3 regions of the Rhodosalinus sp. FB01 genome follow, and region 1 is predicted to be linked to each of the others. Evidence: riboswitches for the same ligand, from Rfam matches in the RefSeq annotation. Region 1 holds a riboswitch; each other region holds the start of a gene.
The links. Region 1 has a riboswitch for cobalamin ahead of AB6A65_RS05165 (MotA/TolQ/ExbB proton channel family protein). Riboswitches for the same ligand answer to the same signal wherever they lie in the genome.
Positions count from the first base shown of each region.

Region 2: linked by a shared signal. The riboswitch ahead of AB6A65_RS04310 (TonB-dependent receptor plug domain-containing protein) and the one ahead of AB6A65_RS05165 (MotA/TolQ/ExbB proton channel family protein) in region 1 are both predicted to bind cobalamin.
Region 3: linked by a shared signal. The riboswitch ahead of AB6A65_RS02385 (hypothetical protein) and the one ahead of AB6A65_RS05165 (MotA/TolQ/ExbB proton channel family protein) in region 1 are both predicted to bind cobalamin.

Region 1 covers NZ_JBGFSH010000003.1:53,600-58,638, reverse strand. Annotated here, with positions in the region: partial or broken gene AB6A65_RS05180 (hypothetical protein) at 1-405, opposite strand, end outside; gene AB6A65_RS05175 (ExbD/TolR family protein) at 402-785, opposite strand; gene AB6A65_RS05170 (ExbD/TolR family protein) at 791-1,168, opposite strand; gene AB6A65_RS05165 (MotA/TolQ/ExbB proton channel family protein) at 1,168-1,824, opposite strand; cobalamin riboswitch at 1,958-2,164, opposite strand; gene AB6A65_RS05160 (sulfotransferase family protein) at 2,267-3,049, shown strand; gene AB6A65_RS05155 (valine--tRNA ligase) at 3,054-5,039, opposite strand, start outside.
Region 2 covers NZ_JBGFSH010000002.1:322,988-328,026, reverse strand. Annotated here, with positions in the region: gene AB6A65_RS04310 (TonB-dependent receptor plug domain-containing protein) at 1-1,797, opposite strand, end outside; cobalamin riboswitch at 1,937-2,157, opposite strand; gene AB6A65_RS04305 (hypothetical protein) at 2,345-2,698, shown strand; gene AB6A65_RS04300 (helix-turn-helix domain-containing protein) at 2,695-3,465, opposite strand; gene AB6A65_RS04295 (Rieske 2Fe-2S domain-containing protein) at 3,584-4,906, shown strand; gene AB6A65_RS04290 (glutamine synthetase family protein) at 4,903-5,039, shown strand, end outside.
Region 3 covers NZ_JBGFSH010000001.1:490,943-495,981, forward strand. Annotated here, with positions in the region: partial or broken gene rsmH (16S rRNA (cytosine(1402)-N(4))-methyltransferase RsmH) at 1-298, opposite strand, end outside; gene mraZ (division/cell wall cluster transcriptional repressor MraZ) at 302-820, opposite strand; gene AB6A65_RS02385 (hypothetical protein) at 1,934-2,218, opposite strand; cobalamin riboswitch at 2,370-2,573, opposite strand; gene AB6A65_RS02390 (ATP-dependent helicase) at 2,646-4,985, opposite strand.

The DNA of each region.
Region 1 (5,039 bases):
CAGGGCCGGGGCTTCGGCAAGCGGCGGCGCGGGGAGGTGGGCGACCGCGGCGGGCCGCTTCGGCGCGGGGCCGTCCGGCGCGGGCGGCGCGGCCGCCTGCGGGGCGGTCCGGGGCAGCGTCTCCGCCGCCGGCCCGGACGCGGTGTCGGGCCGGCGCAGGGCGGCGGAAAGCGGCGCCGGACGGTCGGGCGGGGATGGCATCGCCGCCTCGGTCTGGGCGGCGGGCGGGGCGCGCCAGGCCGTGACGAGGGCCGTCAGACCCGCGCCTCCCGCCTCGAGCGAGACCGTGGCCGCACCGCCCGCGCCGGCGGCGGGCGCCGCGCCGCCCGACCATTGCGCGAAGGCGCCCACGTGCAGCGCCAGCGCCACGCCCGTGAAGGCGGCGAATTCGAGCCCTCCCTTCATCGCGGCCGTACCGCCAGTTCGATCTCTGCCGCGCCCGTCTCTGCGAGACGCCGCAGCAGCGCGGCGAACTCCGCCGCCGGGAGCGTCGCGTCCGCACGAACGGTGAGCGGGCCGGCCCCGGCGTCGCGCGCGGCGAGCGCCTCCCACGCCGCCGCGCCTTCCGCGCCGCCGAAGGCCACCCGCCCGGCCGCCGAGACGTGCAGGACCGCGCCGGCCTCGGCGCCCGTCTCCGCGCCCGCTTGGGGCGGGGTCACGTCGAAGGGGGCGGGCGGGGCGATCTCGGCCGTCATCAGGAAGAAGATGAGCAGCAGGAAGACGACGTTGATCATCGGCACGATGGCCTCGGGACGGGTGCGCGCAGGGGGGCGGGAAAACTCCATCGCGTCTACTCCACCAGCAGGAGCCGGCCGTGGCCCGCGGCGCGGAGCGTCTCGGCCACGTCGGCGAGGCGCTGCAAGTCCGCGCCCGCGATCGCGCGCAGGACCAGCGGGTCGGCCGGCGTCTCGGTCAGCGGGGCGAGGGCGGCGGCGAGGCCGGTTTCGTCCACGGCGCGGCCGTTGAGCGTGACGCGGTCGGGGAAGATCTCCACCAGCCGGGGCGGGCCGCTCCAGTCCGCGCCCCCGCCGGCCGGTGAAAGCGGCAGGGCCGCGTCGCGCCCGAACTGCGCCACCAGCATGAAGAAGACCAGAAGCAGGAACACCACGTCGATCATCGGCGTCAGGCTCGGGCGGCGGCGCGGACGGGCGGCGGCGAAATCGAACATCAGGCCGCCTCCGCCGCGCGGGGGGGCAGGTGCGTGAAGACGCGGGTGGCAAGATCCTCCATCTCGCCCTGGACCGCCTCGGCCACGCTCTCGAACCAGGTGAGCGCGGCGGCGGCGGGGATCGCCACCGCCATGCCGGCGGCGGTCGTCAGGAGCGCCTCCCAGATCCCGCCCGCGAGGACCGAGGGGTCGGCCCGCGCGCCGCTGGCCTGAAGCGCCTGGAAGGCGTCGATCATGCCGAGGACGGTGCCCAGAAGCCCGATCAGCGGTGCGATGGTGGCGATGAGTTCGAGCGCGCGCAGCCCTTCCCGGAGCCGGGCTAGTTCGGCCCGCGCGATGCGCGTCGTCTCTTCGCGGGCGGCGGGCTCGGCCATGGCCGGATCCTCCGCCGCGCCCATGGCGGCGGCCGCGAGCCGGGCGCGCACGCCGCTGCCGCGCGCGGCCTCGGCGCGGGCCTGCGTCGCGCGGCCCTCGGTCCAGAGCGCCACGGCGGCGCGCGCCCGCGCCCCGCCCCAGGCGCCGAGCCGGGCCAGCCGCCAGAGTTTCCAGAGAATGAGCGCCAGGGTGAGGACCGAAAGCGCCGCGATGACCCAGAGCGCCGGGCCGCCACGGGCGAGGAACTCGCCGATCCCGCCGAACGCCGCGTCGCCCGCCATGCGCCTCTCCTCCCGCCGCCGGGCCGGGCCCGGTCTGCGCTTCGTGTCTTGTCCGGGAAGGGGCGGCCTGCCCGGACCGGTGATCGGTTTCACCACGCCGGAAGGCTCCGTCGCCCCGGCGCGCCCCGCGCCCGGACAGGGTGATCGCTCCGGCAGGTCTCCTGACTCGCGGGTCGTCGCTCGGCCGGGCCTTCCCGCGGGCCGTGCCCGCAGTGGCATCTTCCGGCTCCGCTCGCCGCTTACAGTTGCGGGGGCAGTCGCGGGTTTGGCCTCCCGGCCGCACCGCGTTCCCATTTTCACCGGGCGCGCGAGCGCCCGGACCGGAGCATCCCGACCCTTACGCCGAATCGCGCTTTCGGAAAAGCAGAACCTCGTGCGTGCCACTCAGTTGCACGCCGCCCTGCGGGGCTGTACCCGTGCCGGGAGTGGGGGAGATCCGCCTATGCTGGAGCGCCGCAGCGCGAAGATACGTCTGACGAGGGCGTTCCAGGGACAAGCGCAGCGTCTCTACCCGTTCTTCCGGCAGCACACCTATCGCGGACCGCTTCTGCCTTCGGAGGTCGAGAGTCGGGTCGCCGTTTCGCTGCGGGACGGGTTTCTTTACAACCGGATCCCCAAGACCGCGAACTCGCTCATGACCTGGATGCTCGCCAGGGCCTCGGCAGACGCCGCGGGCGAGCCTGCGCCGGAACGGCCGAAGAGCTATTTCCCGACGCCGCGGCGACTGTCATCGGCCGAGGCCGCCCGTGTCGAGCACGAGATCTTCAAGTTCGCGATCGTGCGGAACCCCTATTCGCGCACGCTTTCGGCGTATCTGGACAAGATCGCCGCGGGAAAACAGCAGGCGCGCACCTTCGAGAAGTGGCGCGGCGCCCCGGTTCAGCGGGAAGAACCGAGCTTCGGCGAGTTCTGTCGCTATCTGGACGCGGTCGGGCTGCGGGACGACGTGCACTGGGTGCCGCAGACGGAGCTGCTTTGCGAGGTGCCGGGCTGGTTCGACCGGATCTACCGGCAGGAAAGGCTGGGCGAGGCCGCCGAGGAAATCATGGGGCGGATCTTCGGCGTGGCGCCGGAGTTCCCGGCGCGGGTGGGGCCGCGCCCGACCGGGGCGTCGAAGCTCATCGCCCGCCACTATGACGACGAGACGCGCCGGATCGTGGCGCGGCTCTTCGCGGCGGATTTCGATGCCCTGGGCTACGCCCCGGATCTTCCGGGCGCGGCCTGATCCGTCAGCCGATCTCGGCCAGACGTTCGAGCGCCGCGCGCAGGCGCTGCGCCTCGTCCTCTTTCAGGGCGAGGGTCGCGCGGGTTTCGTCCACCACCTCCTCGGGGGCGCTTTCGACGAATTTCGGGTTGGAAAGCCGCCCCGAAAGCCCGCCCATCTCCTTCTCGAGCTTGCCGAGCGTCTTCTCGAGCCGCGCCTTCTCCTCGGCGACGTCGATGACGCCGGCGAGCGGCAGGCCGAGGCTCGCGCCCTCCACGGCCACGGTGACCGTGCCCTTCGGGAAGCCGTCGACCTCCTCGAGGCTCTCGATCCGGGCGAGCCGCTTGATGAGCGCCTCGTTCCGGCCCCAGGCGGCGCGGCCGGTCTCGCTGATCTCGGTGGCGAGCATCGGCACGTAGAGCCCCGCGGGGACGTGCATCTGCGCCCGCGCGCTGCGCACCTCCTCGATGACGGAGACGACCCAGCCCATCTCCCGGTCGGCGGCCTCGTCCGCAAGCTCCGCGGCGGTGTAGCCGGGCCAGTCGGCGTGGACGAGCATCTTCGCCCGCTCGCCCAGCGTGCCCCAGAGCTCCTCGGTGAGGAAGGGCATGATCGGTTGCAGAAGGATGAGGCACTGGTCGATCACCCAGGCCATCACCGCCTGCGTCTCGGCCCGAAGCTCCTCGTCCTCGCCCTGCAGGAGCGGCTTGGAGAATTCCACGTACCAGTCGCAGACCTTGCCCCAGACGAAGCCGTAGAGCGCGTCCGCCGCCTCGTTGAAGCGGAAGGCGTCGAGCGCGGCGTCCACCTTCTCGCGCACGCGGCCGGTCTCTCCGAGGATCCAGCGGTTGACGGCGGCGGTGGCCGCGGGCACCTCGGCGCCGCCGCCCACCGCGCCGTTCATCTCGGCGAAGCGCGCGGCGTTCCAGAGCTTGGTGCCGAAGTTCCGGTAGCCCGCGATCCGCTCCTTCGAGAGGCGCAGGTCCCGGCCCATCGCCGCCATGGCGGTGAGCGTGAAGCGCACCGCGTCGGCGCCGTACTCCTCGATGAGTTCCAGCGGGTCGAGCACGTTGCCGAGCGACTTCGACATCTTCTTGCCCTTCTCGTCGCGGACGAGGGCGTGGACGTAGACGGTGTCGAAGGGGCGTTCCCCCACCACGGCGTATTGCATCATCATCATCCTGGCGACCCAGAAGAAGATGATGTCGAAGCCAGTGATGAGCACGTCTGTCGGGAAATAGCGGCGAAGCTCCGGCGTGTCCTCGGGCCAGCCCAGCGTGCCGATGGGCCAGAGCCCCGAGGAGAACCAGGTGTCGAGCACGTCGGTCTCGCGCGCCAGCGTGACCTCGGCGAAGCGCGCCACGCCGTCGCCCTCGGCCTCGCGCAGGCCGCCCGATTCCGCGCCCTCGCCGCCGAAGCGGATCTCGGGCCCGGGCCCGTAATATTCCCGCGCGAGGTCGAACGCCTCGGCCTCGGTGGCGGCGCAGAATTCGCGCGGGCCGCCGGCCGGGTCGTCGCGGTCCGGCCCGTACCAGACCGGGATCTGGTGGCCCCACCAGAGCTGGCGCGAGATGCACCAGGGCTCGATGTTCTCCAGCCAGTGGAAATAGACCTTGCGGTCGGCCTCGGGCAGGATCGTGGTGCGCCCGTCGCGCACCGCGTCGATCGCGGGGCCCACGATCTTTTCGGCGTCCACGAACCACTGGTCGGTGAGGTAGGGCTCGATCGCCACCTTGGAGCGGTCGCCGTGGGGGACCATGTGGCGGTCGGCGTCGATGCCGTCGAGCCAGCCCTCCTCCTCGGCGGTGCGCACGATCCAGTCGCGCGCCTCGTAGCGGTCGAGCCCGTCGAGCGCCTCGATCACGCGCGCGAGCCCGTCCGGGTCGCAGCCCTCGGCGAAGTCCGGGTTGTCGCGCAGCCACATGCCCGCGCGCGGCGTCATCACGTTGATCGCGCGCAGCCCCGTCCGCTGGCCCACCGCCCAGTCGTTGAAATCATGCGCGGGCGTCAT
Region 2 (5,039 bases), on a different contig from region 1:
GATCCCCCGGCCCGGCATGTTGTAGCCGCCCACCGTCTCGTAATCCTCGTCGAAGAGGTTCTCGACGCGCAGATAGGCCTCCGCCGTGTCGGTCACCGCGTAGGAAAAGCCCAGGTTGGCCAGCGTGTAGTCGCCCACGTCGTTGTTCGGCGGCGCGAAGGCGCTGGGCTCCACGTCGGCCACGCGCTGCACGTCGAAGGTGCCGCGAAGGCGGTCGGTGAAATCGACGTCCACCCCGAGGGTGAGGTCGTGGCGCGGCACGAGCGCGAGCCGCGTGCCGTCGGTTTCCGCGTCCGTCAGGGTATAGGCGCCGAAGACGGCCACGCGGTCGGTGTAGGCGTAGCGCCCCTCGATCTCCAGCCCTTTGCTGACCGTGGTGCCGGGAACCTGGTTGTAGCATCCGAAGCCGCTGCCGCAGGCCGTGGCGGCGCCGTCGAAGCCGATCAGGTCGTCGATCTCGGCGTAGAAGGCCGTCGCCTGCACGAAGCGCTCCTCGCCGAAGCGCCGCTCGACGCCAAGCTCCACGCTGCGGCTTTTCTCGACCTTCAGGGTCGGATCCCCCGCGGCGCTGAACCGCTCGAAGAGCGACGGCGCGCGAAATCCGGTGCCGACCACGGCGCGGACCGTCGTGTCCGGCCGCGCGCGCCAGGCGAGCGCGACGCGCCCGGAGGTATTGCCGCCGAAATCGTCGTTGTCGTCGTAGCGCAGCGAAACCGCGACATCGAGGTCGTCCCGCGGACGGAAGATCGCCTCGGCCAGCGCCGAGGTCGTCACCGAAGAGCCCGCGTCGAAATCGGTCTCGTACTCCTCCTCGGTGCGGTCGAGCCCGAAGCTGAGCGTGGTCCCGCCCGACAGCTCGGTCGTGCCGAGATAGGAAAGCTGGTCGCGGTCGCCGTCGAACGCTTTGATCACGCCGCCCGGGTCGCGGCGTTCCGCGCGGAAGGTCGAATAGCTGAAGGTGTGATCCACGCCGAAGGCCGCGATTTCCGCGAAGACGCGCGCGCCGGTCTGCTCCAGGAAATTGGTGCCGCTGTTGTCGGTGGTCGAGCGGTCGATTTCCGCCTCGGCGTCACGGTGGAAGGCGGAGAACCCGAGCACGACACCCTCGCCCACCTCGTAATCGCCCGAGAGCGACAGGAACGTCTCCTCGTAGCCGTCGTCCTCCGAATCGCCCGCGCGGGCCGAGATGCCGTCGGTCTCGGTGCGCGCGAGGTTGAAGGCGAGCGCGCCGCGCTCGCCGCGGGTGGCCACCCCGACCGAGCCCCGCGCCGTGCCGAAACTGCCGCCCTCGGCGAAGCCCTTGACGAAGGTGCCGGGCTCGCTCGCGCGGAAGGTGGTCACGTCCACCACGCCCGCGATCGCCTCGGAGCCGTAAAGCGCCGATTGCGAGCCCCTCACCACCTCGACGCGTTGCAGGCCCGCGCTGGTCAGGCCGCCGAAGTCGAAGCCGAGCTGAACCGCCGACGGGTCGCTCACGTCGATGCCGTCGATGCGCACGCCGACATAGGCGCTGCCGAGGCCGCGAATCCGCACGGTGCTGGCGCTGCCGAGGCCGCCGTTGGAGGAAAAGGACACGCCGGGAATGCGATCGAGCGTGCGCTCGAGCGTCAGCGGCGCCTCGTCGAGCGCCTCTTCGTCGAGGACGTCGACGATGGCGCCGGTGCGGTTGACCTCTTGCGGGACGAGCGCGCCGGAAACGACGATCTCCCCAAGATCGAAGCTTTCCTGGGCCAGGGCCTGGGAGGCGGAAAGAAGCGCCGCGACGGCGGCGGATGCGGAGAGTGGAAGGCGGGTCATGGATCTGTCCCTTCATGGCGGCCCGGGGGCCGACGGCCGGTGAATGCCCGCGACGGACGGCATGACCGGCCCCTCGCGGACGACGAAACGATTGTCACCTCGACGGAAGGGTCCGTTGCCCGTGGCGCGCCCCGCGCCAGGACAGGGTGATCGCCTCGGCAGGTCTCCTGGCTTGCGGGTCGTCGCTTGGCCGGGCCTTCCCGCCGCGCCCCTAGGCGCCGCAGTGGCATGTTCCGGCTTCGCTCTCCGCTCACAGTTGCGGGGGCAGCCGCAGATTCGGGCCGGCGCGAAGCCGGATCCTCACTGCGTTCCCTTTTCATCCGACGCCGAAACGCCGGAACCGAAGCAGGGCGAAGGTGCCCGCCGCCCGGCGCGGTTGTCAAGCGCGTTCGACCCGGCGGCGGCCACGGCGCCGCGCTGTCGCTTTTCGGCTTAGCGCGGCAGCGATTCTGTCTTATGCCTCGCCCCGACTGGAAACTCGGGGCCTGATGATGACGAGGATGATGCCGAAGCGAGCTGCACCGTCGCGGCGCGGGAGGGGTGCGCAATGACGCTTTATCTGCGCTGGGTGCTCGAGACCGAACTGCGCGGCGCGCCGGACGACGATCTGGCCGCGATCGCGCAGGACCTGCTCTACCAGGCCCGGGAGGAGGAGGCGGGCACGCTGCAATGCGATGTCCATCTTTCGGAGGATGGCGAACGGCTGCATCTGCTGATGGGCTTTTCGAACGATACCGCCGTGGTCGAGCATCTGCAGGGGTTCACGCGGCGTTTCGCGCGCCCGCTGTTTGCGCTGGTGCGTCCGTTGCGCATGACGGTCTATGGCGATCCGTCCCCCGAGGTGCGCGAGGCGCTCGGCGCGTTGCAGCCGACCTACATGCCGCGCCTGCAGGACGGCTAGAGAAGCCCCCGCAGCGCCGAGGCGCAACGCTGCAGCGTGGCCTCGATCCGCGGCCGGAATCCCGGCATCTCGTAAAAGGACCCTTCCGCGGAGTGGCCGACCGCGGCGATTTCCCCGCCCGAGCAGCGAAACCCGATCGCCGTGGCGGTGACGCCTGGCTCGAACTCGCCGTCGCAGTGCATGATCCCGCTGGGCGCGGCCCCCTCGATGAGGCGCATCACGGCGGCGCGGTCGGTGATGGTCTTCTCGGTCCAAGCCGCGACCGGTGCCTCGGCCACCAGCTGCGCGCGGCGCTCGGGCGGTTCCTGCACGACGAGGGCGCGGCCCATCGCGGTGGCGAGAAGCGGCAGCCGGCTGCCCACGGTGAAGCCCAGCCGCGGCGCCAGCCCGTCGCCGCCCGTGTGGGCGAGGAAGATCGCGTCTTCCCCGTCGCGCATCGCCATGGACAGCGGCTGCCCGCACTGCGCGGCGAATCCCTCGAGCACCGGCTGGATCGCAAGGCCGAAGCGGCGCCCCTGCAGGAACCCGCCCGCCAGGACGAGAATGCGCGGCGACAGGGAATAGCTGCGCCCGGTCTGCCGGACATAGCCCAGCCGCACCAGCGTGAGCACGAGCCGGCGCGCCACCGCGCGGTCGATGCCGCATCGCCGGGCGATCTCGGGGATGGTGAGCTGCTGCGCGTCGGCGTCAAAGCATTTCAGCACACACAGCCCCTTGGCGAAGGTGAGCGACGTGTCCGAGGTGGAGATCTCTGTGGTTCCGGCCATCGCCGCGACCCTCCTTCGCGCGCTTGACAGTCCCGCGCGGCTGACTCAACATTCCGATAATGTATCGCCAGTGCGATTTTCGCGCAAATGCCAATTCACGCTTGGCAAGGAGGCCCGGATGATCAGCCAGGAACTCAATGACAGGATCACGCGCGTGGAGCAGGGTACCGGCGCAGGGGCCGTCCTGCGCCTCTACTGGCAGCCCGCCGCGCTTTCGGAAGAGTTGTCGGGGCCGCGCCCGGTGATTCCCGTGCGGCTGATGGGCGAGGACCTCGTGCTGTTCCGCGACACGTCCGGCGAGCTCGGGCTCATCGGACGGCATTGCCCGCACCGCGGCGCCGACCTCTGCTACGGCCGGCGCGAGGATGGCGGCCTGCGCTGCCCGTTCCACGGCTGGCATTTCGACCGGACCGGCCAGTGCGTGGATACGCCGGGCGAGCCCGAGGGCTCACCGCTTGCCGGGAACATCCGCACCACCGCCTACCCGGTGGTCGAGAAGAACGGGATCGTCTGGGCCTACATGGGGCCGGGCGAGCCGCCGGCCTTCCCCGATCTCGACTGCTTCCGCGCACCCGAAAGCCACGTCTTCGCCTTCAAGGGCCTCTGGGAGTGCAACTGGCTGCAAGCGATGGAGGTGGGCATCGACCCGGTGCACGCCTCCTTCCTGCACCGCTTCCTCCAGGACGAGGACCCGGCCGAGAGCTATGGCAAGCAGTTCCGCGACCGGGCGGGGCAGACCGACATGCCGATGACGCAGCTTCTGCGGGAGTATCCGCGCCCCGAGATCAGGGGCGAGGAGACCGATCACGGCCTGCGCCTTGTCGCGCTGCGGCACATGGAGGACGGGCGCAGCCATGTCCGCGTGACCAACCAGGTCTTCCCCGAGGCGATCTGCATCCCGATCTCGAACGAGATGCCCATCACCCAGTGGCACGTGCCGGTGGATGACACCCACTGTTACTGGTTCTCGATGTTCACCAGCTACACGGACCCGGTGAACCGGGAACTGATGCGCGAGCAGCGCCTGAAGGAGCACCGGCTGCCAGATTACGCGCCGCTCAAGAACCGGCGCAACAATTACGGCTACGACCCCGAGGAGCAGGCGCGCGAGACCTACACGGGCATGGGGCTCGACATCAACGTGCACGACCAGTGGGCGGTGGAGAGCATGGGTGCGATCCAGGACCGCACGCAGGAGCACCTGGGCAAGACCGACGTCGCCATCATCCGCTACCGCCGGATGCTGCGCGCGGCCATCGACAAGGTGGAGGCGGGCGAGATCGACGACCTGCCGCTGCGCGGCGCGGGCGCGGAACGGGTGCAGGGGCCGGTGTCCATCGACGCCATCGGGCCGACCGATCGCTGGGACGCGCTCTGGCGCGAGGCCGACGCCCATCGCCGCGCCCGTTGCGACTGGTCCGCACCGCTCGCCGCGGAATGAGCGCTGGAGACCTCGAAGGGGGGCGCACGGCGCGGCTTGGCCTCTACGACGCGGCCGCGCTCGCGCGGGCGGCCGAGGTGCTGGAGGAGGTGCAGCGCCGCGGGCTCGAGGTGGTCCGCCTCTCCTTCGTGGA
Region 3 (5,039 bases), on a different contig from region 1:
CCCCGGCGAGGTCGCTGCCGTAATCATCGAGCCTCGAGAAGACGTCCTCGACCATCTCCAGACGGTCGCCATACCCGCCGGCCCATCCCGCCGCGAGTTCGAAGGCGAGCGGATCGCGATCCATCGCGATGACCTTGTTCGCGCCCGCTTCCAGCAGCGCGCGGGCATAGCCGCCCGCACCGAAGGTGCCGTCGAGCCAGACGCCGCGCACCGGCGCCACGAGATCGAGAAGCGGGCCGAGCAGGACCGGAACATGGGGCGGCGCGGAGCTCGGGGCGGACGCGGCCGGGCAGGTCATGGCCTACGCCCCCGCCGGGCCGCCGGGCTGCGGATCGTCCAGCAGCATCAGCGGGTCGAAATCCTCGGGCAGCTCGTCGAGCCAGGCTTCGGTCCGCGCCAGCTCTTCGGCGTCGTAGGTCTCGGGCTTCCAGATCTGGAACGTGTCGCCGGCGGCGATGAAGAACGCCTCGCCCTCGAGCCCGATCTTCTGGCGCAGCTTCGCCGGCAGCACGAGGCGGCCGGTCTCGTCCACGTTGGTGGGATAGCTCTGGCCGTGGAAGAGGCGTTGCAGCATCTTGCGCTGCATCGAGCCGCGCGGCATCGCGTCGATCTTCTCGTCGACCTCGGCGATCGCCTCCATGGTGTAGCATTCGAGGTAATTGCGGCGGTGGTCGCCGTAGACGATCACCAGTTCGGGGTTGAGCCCATCGGTCCAGTTCGGGTCGGCGGCCTCGAGCACGCGGCGGAACGAGGCCGGGATCGACACCCGGCCCTTCGCGTCCACCTTGTTGCGGCTCTCGCCTCTGAACCTGCGGCCCACTGTCCCTACCGCCCTTTCAACCTTCGCCCCCGAAGGCCCGGCGCCTTACGAAAACGGCGGATCGAGCTGCTGCCAAAGCCCGATCCGCCGCCCTCGTCCCGTCGCCGGGGTGTCCGGCTGCGCGCGCCACCTGGGGGGATGTCTGCTCGCCCGCGCACCGGATCTCTCTTTCACGATGAAAGCGGGGTGCCTGTATGAAACCTGACTTTTTATGGGAGCCTTGTTCGGGGTTCTTTTCCGCCCCTTCGTCCCGTCCCTCATCGTGAGAAAAGGGATGCCATGGGAATTCATGGAAATCAACAAGTTTTTGTGGGACGACAGGCAACCACAGACGCGTCACCGCCTTGCATGAGCGGCTTTTGCCATGCTCCCGCGGGACTGAAATACAATATATATGACCATCCCTGAAAATTGCTCCATATATGGTGCGAATTTCCGGACTCCCTTTTCGGCCCATGATTTCCCAGCCGTATCCAGAAAACTGTCGCGTCGCCGAAGATCCGTCGCCCGGCCCGGGCGAATCGCTCGCCGGGCGCGAGTCGGGCGTTCCGGCATTCCGCCGGATGCCATCGACGGGAAATGAGCGGGCGTCGCCGTGCACGGGCCGCCCATCTTCCAGGCAAGCCCGGGCGCAACGTGGGCAGGCGAGCCCAAGCGTTCAAGAAGCGCACAAGGAACGGGCAGCGGTGCCCGGAAAAGGTCAGTATGTCATATGCATTTGCCGCATAGCAGCATTGAGCCGCCGGCTATTGTGCAAGCGCAGCATAAACGTATCTTTGGAAGGAACGCGGCGCAGGTTGACGCCAACACGCAAGGCAGGCGCCCGCAGACATACGGATCAGGAAACCCTCTCCTCCTCCCTGGGTTTTCTGAAAACTGGCGGCGGCATCTCTCCTCCTCCCCGATGCCGCCGCACCTTATACGACGCAGCCCGTCGCCCTCGGGTGCGGGATGCGGACACAGGATCGAAGCGCCCCCTCTCCTCCTCCCTGGGGCCTTCGAGATCGAAACGGCGGCGCCTTCCTCCTCCTCCCGGGCGTCGCCGTTTCTCTTTCCCAAGCTTCGAAAAACGGGATGTCCCGTGATTTCCCGTCGCGGCGCGGCGCCGGCGCGTCAGTGCAGCGCGCGACGGCGTCCGCGCGCCCCGCCCCGGCGAGTCGCGCCCACGACGCTCGGCCGCGTCGCCTGTTCCAGAAACTCCAGGAAGGCCGCCGCGGCGGCGCTGGGCGCCTCGGGCGGGTCGAGCCCGTCGAGCGCCCGGCTCGCCGCCTGCTGCGGGCTGGTGTCCGCCGAGAGGGCAAAAACCCATTCGAGGAACCCGAGCCGCGCGGCCTGCTCGGCCGCGTCGCCCTCTCGCGCGAGCCTTTGCAGCCCGTCCATGATCGCCAGCGCCGTCATTTGCGCCCTGCCCGCCGGCCTGCGCGGCCCGTCCGGTCACCCATCTCTCATCTCCCGGGCCGCGCCCCGCGGCCATTGGAGCGGATGACTGAAAGAGCGGGACAGCACCGCGGCGGCGCCGCGCGACGTCCCCGCCCACACCGCCACCCGCGGTTCGACGTCATGCCAGGGCTGGTTTCCGGGCTCGGGGCGGGTGGGGCCAATGGCCCCGCGCCAGGCGCCTTCCCGGGAGCGGTCCCAGTGGCATTGCCTGTCGCATCCCGCCCTCACCGTTGCGGGGGCAGCGCCGGGGTCTCACCGGCTTCCCAATTCTCCGCGACGCACGCGCCGCGGCACCCTGACAAGACCGAGCGTAGCCGATTCCCCGTCAGACGAAAGCGATTTTCAAGCCCGGGCGGGCGCGGTTCCGCCGGTGGTTCGGCTTGCCTCAGAACGGGACGTCGTCGGCGCCGGTGACGTAGCGGGCGACCACTTTCTTGTCGCCCGCCTTCTCGAAGGCGACCTCGAGCTTGTCGCCCTCGATGCCCTTGATCGTGCCGTAGCCGAACTTCTGGTGGAAAACGCGATCACCCACGCTGTGGGCGCTGACCGCTTCGAGGTCGATCACCTGCCCGCGCGTCTCGCGCGGCTGGCTGACCGGGCGCGCGCCGGCGCGCTCCTGCATCCGGCGCCAGCCGGGAGAGTTGTAGGCGTTGGCCTCGGCCGCGCGACGCTCGATGCCCGCCGTGGCCGCGGCACCGTAGCCGCCCCCGTAAAGCCCCGGCGGCGTCAGAACCTCGACATGCTCCTCCGGCAGCTCGTCGATGAAGCGCGAGGGCATCTGCGACTGCCACTGGCCGAAGACGCGCCGGTTGCCGGCGAAGGAAATCGTGCAGAGCTCGCCCGCGCGGGTGATGCCGACATAGGCGAGGCGGCGCTCTTCCTCGAGGCCCTTGAGGCCCTGCTCGTCCATGGACCGCTGCGAGGGGAAAAGCCCGTCCTCCCAGCCCGGCAGGAAGACGGCCGGGAACTCCAGCCCCTTGGCGGCATGCAGCGTCATCACCGAGACCTTCTCGCCCTCGGCGCCCGCCTCGTTGTCCATGATGAGGCTCACATGCTCCAGGAAGCCGGTGAGGTTCTCGAACTCCTCGAGCGCCTTGACGAGTTCCTTGAGGTTGTCGAGCCGCCCCGGCGCCTCGGGCGTCTTGTCGTTCTGCCACATGCCCGTGTAGCCCGACTCGTCGAGAACGATCTCCGCCAGTTCGACATGGCTGAGGCCGGGATCGCCCGCCATCCGGCCCCACCTGTCGAGCCCGTCGAGAAGCTTCGCAAGCTCCGCCGCGCCCTTGCCCGAGAGCCCCTTCTCGGCCAGCAGCGCCCGCGCGCCCTCCAGAAGGCTCACGCCCCGGGCCCGCGCCGCGGCGCGGATCTTCTGCTGGGCCTTGTCGCCGAGCCCGCGCTTGGGCGTGTTCACGATCCGCTCGAAGGCCAGATCGTCCGCGGGCGAGACGACGAGCCGGAAATAGGCCATCGCGTCGCGGATCTCCATCCGCTCGTAGAAGCGCGGCCCGCCGATCACGCGGTAAGGCAGGCCGATCGTGAGGAACCGGTCCTCGAAGGCGCGCATCTGGTGGGAGGCGCGCACGAGGATCGCGATCTCGTCGAGCGAGAAGGGCCGCATCCCCCGCGTGCCGCCCTGCATCGCCTCGATCTCCTCGCCGATCCAGCGCGCCTCCTCCTCGCCGTCCCAGTGCCCGATGAGGCGGACCTTCTCGCCCGCCTCGGCCTCGGTCCAGAGCGTCTTGCCGAGCCGCCCCTCGTTGGCGGCGATCACGCCCGACGCGGCGGCGAGAATATGCGGGGTCGAGCGGTAGTTCTGCTCCAGCCGGACGACCTTCGCGCCGGGGAAATCCGTCTCGAAGCGCAGGATGTTGCCCACCTCCGCACCGCGCCAGCCATAGATCGACTGGTCGTCGTCACCCACGCAGCAGATGTTGTGGTGACCGCCGGCCAGTAGTCGCAGCCAGAGATACTGCGCGACGTTGGTGTCCTGGTACTCGTCCACGAGGATGTAGCGGAACCAGCGGCGGTATCGCTCGAGCACGTCGTCATGGGTCTGGAAGATGGTGACGACATGGAGCAGCAGGTCGCCGAAATCGACCGCGTTCAGCTCCTTCAGGCGGGCCTGGTACTGAGCGTAGAGCTCGACGCCGCGGCGATTGTAGGCACCGGCCTCCGAGGCGGGCACGCGCTCGGGCGTCCAGGCGCGGTTCTTCCAGTGATCGATGATCCCGGCGAGCTGGCGCGCGGGCCAGCGCTTCTCGTCGATCCCCTCGGCCGCGACGAGCTGCTTGAGGAGGCGAAGCTGGTCGTCGGTGTCGAGGATCGTGAACGACGGCTTGAGCCCCGCAAGCTCCGCATGGCGGCGCAGCAGCTTGACGCAGATCGCGTGGAAGGTGCCGAGCCAGGGCACCCCCTCCACCGCGTGGCCGAGAAGGCGCGCCACGCGGTCCTTCATCTCGCGCGCGGCCTTGTTGGTGAAGGTCACGGCCAGGATCTCGTCCGGGCGCGCGCGGCCGGTGTTGAGAAGATGCGCGATGCGCGTGGTCAGCGCCTTGGTCTTGCCCGTGCCCGCGCCCGCCAGCATCAGCACGGGCCCGTCGAGCGCCTCCACCGCGGCGCGCTGCGCGGCGTTCAGCTCGTGAAGATAGGGCGCAGGCCGCGCGGCCATGGCACGGGCGGACAGCGAGGCCGCCTCGAAGGCGTCGGCGTCGTCGAAACTGCTCATGGCGCGCAATCTAGCGCAGCCGGCGGCGGGTTTAAAGAATTGTTCGGCGTATGT